Regions from separate parts of the Psychrobacillus sp. AK 1817 genome, predicted to be linked through region 2. Evidence: riboswitches for the same ligand, from Rfam matches in the RefSeq annotation. Region 2 holds a riboswitch; each other region holds the start of a gene.

Region 1 (4,435 bases), 320 kb from region 2:
GCATGCCAGTTATAAACTAATGAGAATAGGATTGTATAAACCAATAAAAATGAGATAAAGTATATATATTTTTTTCCAGTCCAGCAAAGAACAATAATAGCTAGTCCAATACTTGAACCTATTAACGCGAACCAAGGAAACTCATTATTATAGTAAAAGAGGCCAAGAGCTAAATCTGCTACTATAAATAAAGCGAAAATTACTTGATTCAACAGTTTTAATTCTTCTAAGTTATATTGCGTCACTTTTATTCTCCTTTAACATAGTTCACTCAACTATGAAAATGTAATTTTTATACATAAAAAAACAACCGTTGAATAGTTTACTCCTTTTATTTCTTCAATACTATATATTTATTTCGGATCAGAAAATATAATTCTATTCTGAAAAAACATTAAATTCACATAAAAATTGCAAATTAATAGTAAAAACTCTTTTATTATCGGTATAAAGTAACTAGTGTTTTGTGATTGAAAAACGCTAAAGGACTAGTGGTATAAACAATTTATAGAAAGTTATAGAAGGGAAAAAGGAGTGTTTTATATCGAAGAGACTTTTCCAGCTCACACAATTTGATTATTTTTAATACCAAAATATTTACAAATTTAAACGTAGGAATATAATGTTTTATTGATACAAAAAAACCTTTTTTTGTAAGATTAACTACTTTTGCAAAAACCACGTGACAGTATATAGAATCAGTATGGGAGAGAGTATAATACCAAATATCGGAACACTTGGTTTAATCATCATATTAATTATTGCTTTAATCGTGTTCGGTCCGAAAAAATTACCTCAATTGGGTAGAGCAGTTGGAGAGACGTTAGAAGAATTTAAAAACTCAACTAAAGATATAGCGGACGAGGTTGCAGAAGAATTTAGAATAGAAGACAAAGAAACAGAAACTAAAAAAATATCTAATGCAAAAAGCCACCTATTTCTATAATAGGTGGCTTTTTGCATGTGTTAATATACGTTGCTAGATTAATCTACAAGAATCTAAACAAGAGCTTGTTGTTTCATTATTTCTTTAAATAACGAAGAAATAAAAGGTGCTCTTGGTGTTTGTGTGATGGGAGAAAATTTTGAAGTCGACAGTATGATGGATTATTGGATAGGGGGCAGTTATAAAGGCGACACACCAGAAAAATCTGGATACACTGGAAATACCAGCACCAAAGTGGGCAATCTTTGAAGTTCACGGAACACCAGAGATGGAAGTGTATACAGATGATGACCCATCTGATCCAAACTGTTATTCGGAGATTTGGATTCCTGTAATATAAAAAAGTTGAACTAGTTCAGCTTACTAAACGATTGTAAATGAAATTGTGCTACGAAGGGTAACTAACCTTTGTAGCATTTTATATATATGCGCCTTCATATTCCACTTCTGTTAATATCATTTCCTCTTCTGAGTAAGCCTTAAGTAATTCCCTTGCTATATACGATGGTGCTCCTAATGATTCAATTATTGCTTGCTCAGTTTGTCCCTCTTTTAACAAATCACAAAAATACTTTTGGAAATCTCGAACTATTGCTTGGCGTTCCTTTGTATTCAACATATAAAGCTCTTTTCCTAACATCTCAATATAAACATTCGCTGTCATATCTCTCTCTCCCTCGGTACTATTCATTAGATAGTACTATACCATAACACTATTATTCATTGCAAGGTACCTGTTTTAAAACAAAAGAAGTTGGTCTCCTCAAAACGAGACCAACTTCTATTTTATTCAAATATCTCTGGGTAAACGGTTTTAGCTACTAGTTCTACAGCTTCACCAATTCGTGGCCCTGGGCGAGACATAATGTCCTGATCTAATTGGAAAATGGCGTTGTTTTGCACTGCCTCCAACTGATTCCAGCCTGGACGAGCCTTAATCTCACCAATTGGATCTTCTACATAATTTACGGTAGTCAAGATAATCGGAGGATTTTTCTTAATGACATCTTCCTCAGATAATTTAATCCATCCCTCTTGGTCTCCAAAAATATTTACAACTGTAGCTTTACTCAAAACTTCTTGTTGGAAAGTATTTTTTCCTGTTGTAAAAATTTCTGGAGATGGGCTGATTTCAAAGTAGACGTGTTTCTGATCGCTTACACCTGATACTTTGTCCTGAACACTTTGAATAGTAGTTTTAATAGAGGCAACAAGATCCGTTCCTTTATCCTCTACTCCCATTACTGCGGCCAACTGTTCAATATCTCCATAGACGTCTTCAAATGATAGCGCCGATTGAATGACAAAAACATCTAACCCCGCGTCTTCCAACACTTTAAGCTCTTCCTCAGATCCAGTTGTATAAGCAATCACAACATCTGGATTTATCTCTAAAATACGTTCTGCGTTGAACTTCATAGAATCGGAAACTCGTTCAATTTCTAGTGCCTCTTCTGGATAGGTATCGTATTCTGTAGCTCCAACAATTTTATCTCCTACACCAAGGGCAAACAGGATTTCTGTGTTACTTGGTTGTAGAGACACAATCGTTTCCGGAACTTCTTCGAATGTAACTTCTTTCCCCATATCATCCGTTACAGTATATTCTTTTACTTCTTGTACAGAATCTGTTTCAACAGCTGTATTTTTTTCAGCCTCTTGGCAGCCTACAAGTAAGATAGAAAGTATTAGTACCGCTAACCAATTCCTTAATTGTTTATTCATTTGTTAATCCTCCACTTTTTTCTTTTTTCTCATCGGATATGATTTACTGACAAATTGAATTTCTTCTACTTCATGATGCTTATTTACATATACCGCCATTGCAAACAATACATTTGCTAATAGCTGTGTGTAATCAAACAAAATTTCTGGTACTTCTCTTTCTACTGAAACTTTATGTAAAGCCCTTACAGATTTTTTTGCTTCACTACGACACACGTGTAATTCACATGCAGCTGTTGAGCCTTGTGGAAGTACGAATATATCTACTCTTCCTTCCACCTCACTTACGTAGAAATCATACATATCACTTAGAATTTGTAAATCCTCTTCAGTGATTGCTAGCTTCCCTCTAACAGAACCATTTACGTGATATGCCATCGGTGCCAGATACATTAAATCCTCGTAAACTCTTGGAATATCTTTTGTTAAAGAAGCGGCCAATCCAATACGTGTGGTCAATGAGTCTGTTCGAATCTCAAAGTCTACGGTAGACGGCTTTTCTCTCATAAATGGATAACAAATATATCGCATGTCTTTTTTCAATGCTCTGCCCCCTTTCCAAGTTATTTGTGAATTTTCGGCAATACAATACTCAACTTCTTACAGCACAAAAAAACGCCACCCCAAAAAAGGGCGGCGCAATACCTATTTATCGTTAGAAATTTAATCGAAAATAGAAACGTGCCGTACAACCCCTTAACTTCCGAAGAGTATTTATACGTTCAAGAAAAGGCCGGTCTCCTGGCTCATGCATCATTTTACTCTAAGAACCTTCCCATTGGCTTTTGGCCAACAGTGGTATTTTTCTTATTTCATCAGCATTTACAGTTGCGGATACAGCTTCGGTTTTTCACCGAATTCCCTAATTAAGCTGACAAGTCAGCACCTTTTCCCTGCAAAATTATTCACTTATCGTAAGTGTACCATAGCCTTTCAATTGGTGATAGAAGCTTGTGAAACAACCAGCTTTTTACTCTTTTATTAGCTATAAAGTCTGCAATTATTTTGTTTCTACTTCAATTTATGCTACTGTTTTTATATGAAAAAATTTATTCCACTTTTACTTTTACTTGTCTTTGTATTTATAGCCTCCGGGCAGACTTCCGAGCAACAGTCTTTGGAGGCTGTGCTTAAAGAGTGGCTTCCAAGCAAGCCATTGGAGTCCTTTTTATCATTATTTCATATTCCTTATTGGGGATTCTATGTTTCTGTCGAGGAACGTGGCTACTATGCATTTGTCGAATTCTTAATAAGAAAAGGAGTCCACTTTTTTTATTTTGGTTTGATTAGTTTAGCTATTTATATTGCTTTGCCGAAGAGAAAATATCGAAAACTTACTGCAATAATGATTACCTTTCTTCTAGCAGTTGCAGATGAATTCCATCAATCCTTTACGAGTGGACGATCTGCTCTTCTTCAGGATGTTCTATTAGATACATGCGGAGCTATTTTTGTCATGCTTCTGCTAACGTTTGTTCAATGGTTAAAGCATAGAAAAAACGCAAACCTTTAGAAGGAAGCGTTTTTTCCCTAACTATTTACATCTTTTTCTCAACAAGAAAACAATCCCTAGCGTGACTACTGAAAAAACAGTAAGTATTTGATTAATCGGAAGGGCGGGCTTGAATTTAACTTTCTCCGCAGTGATTTCATATACTCCAACCGGTTTTATCGAAAAGGCACCACCGCCTCCTTCTCCTTGACCTGTAGAATTTTCTTCATCTGAAATCGCGCCACCTCCGCCTCCACCTACAAAATAATTTA
Region 2 (4,435 bases):
ATGATTGGGAGTACGACAAAATCTACATGGAGATATACCTTCCGGTTAAGGAGAAACAATAAATATAGAACAAGTTTATTTTCCGATTTAGGCGGTTGCTTTTAGCCGGGGAAGATCCAGCTCAAACAAGCATATGTAGAATTCCTTTCTATTTGCTAAATAGAACTGGTTATCAATACTCCATCAGGCTTCCTCCATACAAAAAGACCATGAACATAGTTTTGTGTTCATGGTAGCTAAAATTTATATACCTGCTGGTCTTTATATTGTTATTCCCGACCCTTAGCTTTCTTTAAAAGTATGTGATATAAAAACAGGACTGGACTTAAAATTACGGCACTTACAATGATGGCAGTCCTAATGGTAAAGGTTGTAGCAATATATCCAATAACAGGCCCACCACTTATTTGTCCAATGGCATCCACTTGACCTTTGACTGAGAAAAACGTTGCTCGAGTCGAGGAATCTGGAATGATTTTATTTAACCAAATATCCTCCAATGGGTACATTACTTTTCGACTCACTTGAATTAAGACATAGCAAATAAACAAGCCAATGAAATACTTCGAAACTGCAAAGCCGATTAATGCTACCACTATACTGAAGCTACCAATAAAAAGACCGATATATATCGTTCGCAGATCCTGATAAATTGTACTTTTATTTAGAAAGTGAAGTATTGCAAATGACACGAGTACTATCACCAGCTGAATACCACCAGTCAATAACACTAGCTGTTCATTTGGCAAACTGGTTATTCTAGCCATCTCCAGTAGATGGGTAAGCCACAAACGATCAAAGCCCTCGCTATAAAAACCTATAAACAGAGCAATTAGAAATAGCATTCGCAGGATAAAGCTTGCTTTTGAATAATGAATGATTTTCCCTAAACTCTCTTTCATTGTCTCCAATGTATTAATTCTTTCAGTTATTTTTATTGGTTTAAAATGATTCTCTTTCATAAAAATTATAAGAAAAATAGCCAAGCCTATCATACATACGCCTCCCATAATAATAGGAAGATTAATCATGTAGTAACCGGTTAAAATACTTAACGGAATGGCAATTAATTGACCCAAATTTCCAGCCTTAGCTCCCCTCATATATGCTAAAGAGGCCTTCTCTTCTCCTATTTCATCTGCAATCCAAGCTTGCTGTGATCCGCTTGTAAAGGTATAGCCTATCCCCCATGCCACCTGGGCCAATAAAACCGTTATAAAATAAGGAAACAAACCCTCCAATAAAAAACCCGTCCCTATCAAAAAATAACCAATAATAATGGACAGCTTCCGGCTTTTTAAGTCAGATATGACGCCTGTTGGAATTTCAAAAAGAAATACGGTTAGCTCTAACACAGTTCCCACTAAAACAAGCTGCAACGGATCCAGCTTAACAACGCTTACTTGGTACAACAGATTGACTGTAAATATATAAGTAAAAAATAATTGCGATAGAAAGCAAATATGAATATACAGCCGATACGAATCTTTCATTCTAATCATTTCCCTCACCTCTCTATTGATTATAAAAAGGGAAACCATCGGCCGCTTATCCAAATTTGCTATAATGAATACCTTTCTTTATGTTATAGTGAAAGAACAATTAAATAATGTGTAGATTTAGGTGTTCTTTTGTTAGCAAGAGAACTTAAAAGGGAAGTTCGGTGAAAGACCGACGCTGTCCCGCAACTGTAAATGGGAGCGATTCTTTATAAACCACTGTAAGGTTACTACGGGAAGGAAAGAAGAGCGATGAACATGAGCCAGGAGACCTGCCTATTTCAAGTACACACCACAAGCCTACGCGGATAGGGGGTGTTAAGTGCAGCTATGTACAAGCAATAGCTTGAAAATACTGTCGTACGAAAAACATAATAAAATCACTGGAGCTATTGGGCTCCTGTTTTCAGCGTGGATTTTATTGAGTTTCCAAGCGTACTGACCATTAAATCATACTAACTAGCATCTTCTTTTTTATAAAAGAGGATGCTTTTTTATGTTAAAGGCGAAAGGATTTTGAAAATGAGAAAAGAGAATTTTATTGAACAATATAAACAAGTATTAATGACAAATTATGTTGCAAGTACATCAATATCTCTACAGTCTATCTATGATGAAATGAAAAAAGAAATTGAACTTAGTTCAACCTGGAGTATGAACGAAAAAAATATTTTTCTTCAAAATCTCATTGATGCCCATCATCAGATTAAAAATGAAATTTCAGGGAAATTGGAGGAATAAGTAAGGCGCATTCGCACGCTTCCAAAATGGTTTTGCCAATATTAACTTTGAAAAAAAGAATATATCTAAATTCTAGCTCCATGAACCCAGTGTTCAATTTATTTGGTTCGTCCAACAATCATCATTCATTGTATCTATTTATCAAACCAAAAGGCTCTCTTCTAGGAGTGGCAGGCGGAGACTACAGTGGAGGATCGCAAGCCACGGGTACCGCTCGCCGCGCCGAACGCATCCGCCTAAAGCTAAATCAAGCATGTCCCGAGTCATTTCAATACAAGTAGGATCTTAATTAAGGATATAAAAAACGAACCAAATGAGATTAATCATGTGGTTCGTTTTTTTGATTTAAAGGTCTTGGTAATCCCTTTGATATTTCCCGCCGTCTTTAACTTCTGAATGGTACAAAGCTTTAAGAGCAAAGCTTTTTTCTAGGTCATGCTCCTTCATTACTTCCTTCAATCTTTTTGCTAAGTCAGGACTAAATTTTACTAGCTCTTCCATTTTAGATTTTGAATATTGCATATCGTTACCTCCCTACTATCATTGTTCATACAGTATAGCACTTGTATAAAATACATACGAAAAAATAAAGGTTTTTCGAGTATCTCCTTTTTGGAATTCTTTCTAAACAAAATGCCCCTCACTTGCGTATTCTGCCCCAGATTTTCTTAACAACATATAGTCACCTTTTTTTCATTTTTACATAAAGTACTTTGACAATTCAAAAAATAAGTGTTAACCTATTGAACAAATATTTCCTTAAGGAAATTTATTATCATAAAAGAAAATAATATTTTTTTAGTCTAAAAGTTTCCTTAAGGAAATACTTTATAACAAAGGAAAAGGAGTGTGCTAAGTGAAAAAGATCTTATTTTTATTTATTGTGGCTGTTTTATTGGTTGGCTGTGGTAACAATAACGCAGGGGGTTCTGGGGAAGAAAAACCACTTGTCGTTACAACTACAGGGCAAATTGCAGATGCCGTAAGGATAATTGCTGGAGATTCTGTGGAGGTAAAATCCTTAATGGGCCCTGGTGTAGATCCACATCTTTATAAGGCTACTCAAGGCGATTTACAAGTATTAGAGGATGCAGATATTATTTTTTATAATGGTCTAGCTCTTGAGGGGAAAATGAGTGATATTTTTGAAAAAATGAAGAAGGACAAATCTGTAGTGGCTATTGGAGAAGTAGTTCCGAAAGATAGAATCTTAAATGACGAGGCTCATCCAGAATTATTTGATCCACATATTTGGTTCGACATTGAGGTTTGGAAATTGGCTACACACGAAATCACAAAATCACTTACGGAGGAATTTTCCACTGATGGAGATCAGTTTGCAGAAAACGAAAGAAAGTTCTTTGAGGAACTAGATGAGCTAAATGGTTGGACGAAGGAACGCATTAGCGAAATCCCCGAAGAGCAACGGGTTCTTGTTACCGCTCATGACGCCTTTAATTACTTTGGTGAAAGCAATGGGATGGAAGTTCGAGGATTACAAGGTCTTAGTACAGATGCTGAATACGGTCTAAAGGATATACAGAATATCGTTAATTTCTTAGTAGAACAAAATATTAAAGCGGTCTTTATCGAATCCAGTGTGTCAGACAAAGCCATGAATGCTGTAATTGAAGGTGCGAAGGAAAAGGGACACACCATACAAATTGGAGGAGAACTGTACTCGGATGCAATGGGAGCTGAAGGTACAGAAGAAGGAACTTATATCGGAATGTATAAGCATAATGTCAATACGATTGTTGATTCACTAAAATAGGAGGTAGCAAAATGAATGCATTACAGGTAAAGAGCTTATCTGTTGCTTACGAGGAAAAAGTTGTGTTGAGCAACATCAGTCTAACCATTCCGAAGGGACTAATCACAGGGATTATTGGACCAAACGGAGCAGGGAAATCTACATTGATTAAAGCCGTGCTAAATCAGCTTCCAAATAAAACCGGCTCTGTTGCAATATTAGAGCGTCCGCTGAATCCAAAGGATCATATTGTTGGATATGTTCCTCAGCGTAATGCCGTAGATTGGGACTTTCCAACAAATGCATTAGACGTAGTATTAATGGGCCGATATGGACATATCGGCGTGATGAGAAGACCTTCTTTAAGAGACAAACAAATAGCGCTGAATTGCTTAAGAAACGTAGGAATGGAAGCATTTGCAGAACAATCAATAGGGCAGCT
Region 3 (4,435 bases), 720 kb from region 2:
TCTTGTTTTTCATTTACGTCTGGTAAAATAGTTATTTGCGGTTTAGGTCGCTCTGGATGGGGACTAGTACTAACCCTAGCCTCATAAACATTTTCCACTAAACTTTTTTTCACTACCTCTTGGGGCTCCCCGATTACTTTAATGCGCCCCTGGTCCATTAGTAAAAGTCTGTCACAGTATAGCGATGCAAGGTTAATATCATGAAAAATACTAATAATTGTAATGTCATTCTCAATTGCTTGTGTTTTGATTGTATCTAACAGCTGCTTTTGATGAGCGATATCCAAGTGATTCGTCGGTTCATCTAACAACAGTATGGGAGCCTGCTGAGCTAATGCCTGGGCTACAAATACTCTCTGTTGCTCTCCACCAGACAAAAGCTCTAGTAAATGCTTATCGTACTTATCGACGGCAGTCAGTCTCATTGCTTCCTTTATAGCGAATTCATCTTCTGAAGACCATGTAGAAAACCACCCTGATTGATGAGGATAACGACCAAGTGCAACTGTTTCTCGAACGGTATGTGAGAAAGCCTGATTGTGCAGCTGTGGAAGCACAGCCAACTTTTTCGCTAGCTCCTTCGAGGCAAAGGACTTTAACAGCTTACCTTCGATTAGTACCTCTCCAGATGATGGTGTGAGTATGCCACTCATTAGTTTAAGGAGAGTAGATTTTCCACTCCCATTTGGTCCTAATATTCCTAGCATTTCTCCTTTTGATACTTGAAAGGAAACATCCTCCACTACTAGCTTTTGATCGTAGCCACCAGAAATATTTTTTACTTCTAGCAAGTTAAGCGCCTCCTTTTTTACGTTGTCTAAAGAAGATAAAAGCAAAAACAGGTGCCCCTATAAACGCAGTAATTACCCCTATTGGAAGCTCTGTTGGAGAAATAATCGTACGGGATACAAGATCACAAATGATCAATAAAGAAGCTCCATTTATAAAGCTCAAAGGAAGCACGTGCCGGTTATCGGAGCCAAATAAAAGTCTAGTCATATGTGGCACTACCAATCCAACAAAACCAATGGTTCCAGACACTGATACGGCTGTGCCTGTAAGCATTGACCCACCAATTAATATCATCATTTTACGCTTCTTTACATCCACACCTAGATGCTGTGCTCGTTCTTCTCCAAAGAGCATGGCATTTAGCTCCCTACGATTTAACCATAGTAATAGGGAACCGATTACCATGAATGGCAATGCCATCTGAACATAGCTCCAGCCCCTCATAGATACACTGCCTAACAGCCAACCAATAATTTGCCGTAGCTCTTCACCTGTCAGAGCAATCATTAAGGAAATGACTGAGCCAAGAAATGAGCTAAATATAATACCTGTTAAAATAATCGTTTCCATTTTCATCGCGCGATCTACTAGCCTTGCGAAGGAAATAACGATGAGCATTGTAACTAATGCCCCTACCATACTGAAAACAGGCAAGGTGAACATTCCTAAGAAAGGTACCGAAATTCCAAAAAAGAGTGTAGCCACTGCACCAACAGATGCTCCGGACGACACTCCCAGTGTATAAGGGTCGGCTAGTGGGTTTTTAAGCAGGCTTTGAAAGGCCGCTCCCGCTATTGCCAGGGATGCTCCGACTAATCCTGCGAGTATAACCCGCGGCATGCGAATCTTCCATACTATATTAGTTGCAATCGCATCTGTTCCTGTATCCCATAAAGTACTGATCGGCACCTTTACAGATCCGACCGATACACCTAGCCAAATGGCTACAGCCAACGTAGCCAGTGACAGGATGTAACCGATCATTGATTTACTCACTAAATGCCTCCGGATAGATAGCCTTCGCCACTTCCTCTAAACCTTCTACTAAACGTGGACCTTGGCGACTTGTGGTATCCTCATCCACTTGTACTACTGCATTATTTTTAATAGCTGTCACTGTATCGAAACCATCACGTTGCTTGACCTTTTCAACAATGCCATCCACGTAATCATACGTGATTAACATAACATCAGGATTACGACTTACAATTTCTTCTGGGCTGACTTGGAACCAGCCCTCTTGGTCAGCCATGATATTTTCTGCGTTGACCATCGTTAGAATTTCTTGCATAAATGTATTATTACCAGGAGTATAGATCTCAGGCACATCTGAGGTTTCTACAAAAACTGTTTTCTTTGTTTCTACTTTTGAAACTTTTTCTTGAATTTCGTCAACCTTTGCCTTCATATCCTTTATAATGGCCTGTGCTTCCTCATTCTTGCCTGTTGCACGACCAATCTGCTCGATGGATGTATAGGTTAAGTTAAAATCCTTTGCATCCTGTACTACATAAACCTTTACACCAGAATCTCGTAGCTGTTGTAACCCAGCGTCAGCCATTCCTACTACGGACTCATGAGCGAAGACAATATCTGGATTCAAAGAGATAATTTTTTCAATGTTATACTCCATGCCACCAATTTTTTCTTTTTCTAAGGCTTCCTCTGGATAACTCTCGTAATCATTAACGCCGACAATTTCCTCATCAAGCCCTAATGCAAATAGAATTTCCGTATTACTTGGAATCATGGAAATAATGGTCTTCGGAACTTCCTCTAATGTGATTTCTTGGCCTACAGCATCCGTCAATGTAAGCGGAAATGCAGTTTCTGAATTTCCAATTTCTGAACTATCTTCTTTTTCTGATGGAAGTGTCTCTTGCTCATTACATCCAACTAACACAAGCAAGGTCATTCCTATAATTAACCAAAACTTTTTCATCCTTCATTCCTCCTAAAATCAATAAAAAATCTCCCATCCTAGGATGAGAGATAGATAGGTATAAATCTGCCACAAAATACCGATAGCTGACCTACACCAGACCTATCCGCGTAGGTAATGGGTATGCACGTAAGGGCAGGTTTTCTGGCTTATGATGCATATGCATCACTAACAGTGGCGGGACCGCGCTGGACTTTAACCAGCTTCCCTTTTAACTCTAGCAATCCGTAACTAGAGCACCTTTACGCAAAAAATATTCCATTGCTGCTTTGCATTTATTATACCTTATAATTAAATGTTGTCGAGATGGAGACTAGAAGAGAAATTCGAGAAATAAATTAATATCAAGCAATTTTCCGAGTTTAGCGAAACATTAATTCCTTAACCTTGTAATCTATGAGTAATCACTGGACTATTAATAAAAATCGCAGTACACAATCCAATCTTGTTTATCTTGATTGTAGAAAAAATAAAAACTGCCACTATCTACTATATTGAATTGCGCCTTGGCATCAGAGCTTATCTGAAAGACAAACGGATAATCTTCACCATATGAGACTCCGCTCTGTGTATAGGATGGATATCCACCAACCTTGTGCATGGGATAAATATTTTCGACGATATCGTCGTAATACTCTATATCACTCTCCAATTCAAGACGTAAAATTTCATCTTGAATTTCTGGTTCTATATCTTCTGAATCCCATGCTGGGGTATCGTTCTCAACTAATATTGGTTTTAATGGAAAAGACTTCATTCTTGAAGATTGTTCATTTATCTTTTGTATTTCATTAATATTAGTAAAACAATTTATCTTAAAAAAAGAAGCTAAATTTTCTTCAATTAAATGATTATATACATTAAAATCCATATAAACAGAGATTAACTGAATGTTTTTTAGCTCCTTCGGTACATAAGGTAAATTCTTTAGAAATATAGTACATATTGGTTCAAACTGAGGAGATTTATTTTCTCCGCTACCCCACATAACATTTCCTATCCAGCTCTCTCCCAATTCTTCCGTCGGCCGAGATCCTCCTGTTTCAAAAATCGTAGCTCGTTTAAATAGTGATTGTTTTAATTGAGTAATATTCAACGCAATTACCTCCTAAATCTATGTCCAAGCTTATTCACTTAAGTAGGACTCCCAATCATAATCATTTATTTTGTAGAATGCGCCATTGTCATTTCTCTCATATGCACAGAGGGGTAAATCTTCAATAAAAGTTAAAATAGAGTCATCAATATTTAAAATTACCCCTATAGATATATATTGCAGATTTTCATGATTATTTAAAAATTCATCATCTTCATAACCACTTAATACAGACCAACCAGAGTCTTGCTCATCCCTTGGCTCGTCTCTTAACATAAAATTAAATTCATCTCTCTCCAAAACATCTTTGCTCACAATTATTTTTGTGTCAAAATAGTAATCCCATTTGGATGAATATGGATCATTATACTCCGTGTCACAAATATGTTCTGTCCGAAATGATACTTCTTGTCCTCTTTTTAACTCACTTAGATTAAATGGATCATTCGTAAGAATTCCCTTAAAGTTCTCCATATCCCTGTGAGTAATTTCAACCCACATTTTTTCTCCCGCATACCCGTCTGTTCTTGTCTCGATTTCAAAGATTAGTTTGACCATATCTCCTATATTTAAATTACCTATCACTTCTTTGCTAGGAATATAAA

The links. A riboswitch is a leader RNA that binds a small molecule or an ion and turns the genes downstream of it on or off. The one in region 2 is predicted to bind cobalamin.
Region 1: another riboswitch for cobalamin. It lies ahead of D0S48_RS14395 (hypothetical protein); the one in region 2 lies ahead of D0S48_RS12730 (hypothetical protein).
Region 3: another riboswitch for cobalamin. It lies ahead of D0S48_RS09170 (ABC transporter substrate-binding protein); the one in region 2 lies ahead of D0S48_RS12730 (hypothetical protein).

The regions. Positions count from the first base shown of each region.
Region 1 covers NZ_CP031739.1:2,876,402-2,880,836, reverse strand. Annotated here, with positions in the region: gene D0S48_RS14420 (hypothetical protein) at 1-245, opposite strand, end outside; gene tatA (twin-arginine translocase TatA/TatE family subunit) at 716-946, shown strand; gene D0S48_RS14405 (HAAS signaling domain-containing protein) at 1,365-1,610, opposite strand; gene D0S48_RS14400 (ABC transporter substrate-binding protein) at 1,733-2,671, opposite strand; gene D0S48_RS14395 (hypothetical protein) at 2,675-3,214, opposite strand; cobalamin riboswitch at 3,385-3,576, opposite strand; gene D0S48_RS14390 (VanZ family protein) at 3,711-4,184, shown strand; gene D0S48_RS14385 (spore germination protein GerW family protein) at 4,206-4,435, opposite strand, start outside.
Region 2 covers NZ_CP031739.1:2,559,992-2,564,426, reverse strand. Annotated here, with positions in the region: gene D0S48_RS12740 (AraC family transcriptional regulator) at 1-62, shown strand, start outside; gene D0S48_RS12735 (MFS transporter) at 270-1,502, opposite strand; cobalamin riboswitch at 1,605-1,794, shown strand; gene D0S48_RS12730 (hypothetical protein) at 2,022-2,240, shown strand; gene D0S48_RS20660 (hypothetical protein) at 2,586-2,762, opposite strand; gene D0S48_RS12725 (metal ABC transporter solute-binding protein, Zn/Mn family) at 3,097-4,014, shown strand; gene D0S48_RS12720 (metal ABC transporter ATP-binding protein) at 4,026-4,435, shown strand, end outside.
Region 3 covers NZ_CP031739.1:1,837,815-1,842,249, forward strand. Annotated here, with positions in the region: gene D0S48_RS09160 (adenosylcobinamide amidohydrolase) at 1-791, opposite strand, end outside; gene D0S48_RS09165 (FecCD family ABC transporter permease) at 793-1,776, opposite strand; gene D0S48_RS09170 (ABC transporter substrate-binding protein) at 1,781-2,734, opposite strand; cobalamin riboswitch at 2,851-2,993, opposite strand; gene D0S48_RS09175 (DUF1963 domain-containing protein) at 3,150-3,830, opposite strand; gene D0S48_RS09180 (immunity protein Imm33 domain-containing protein) at 3,861-4,435, opposite strand, start outside.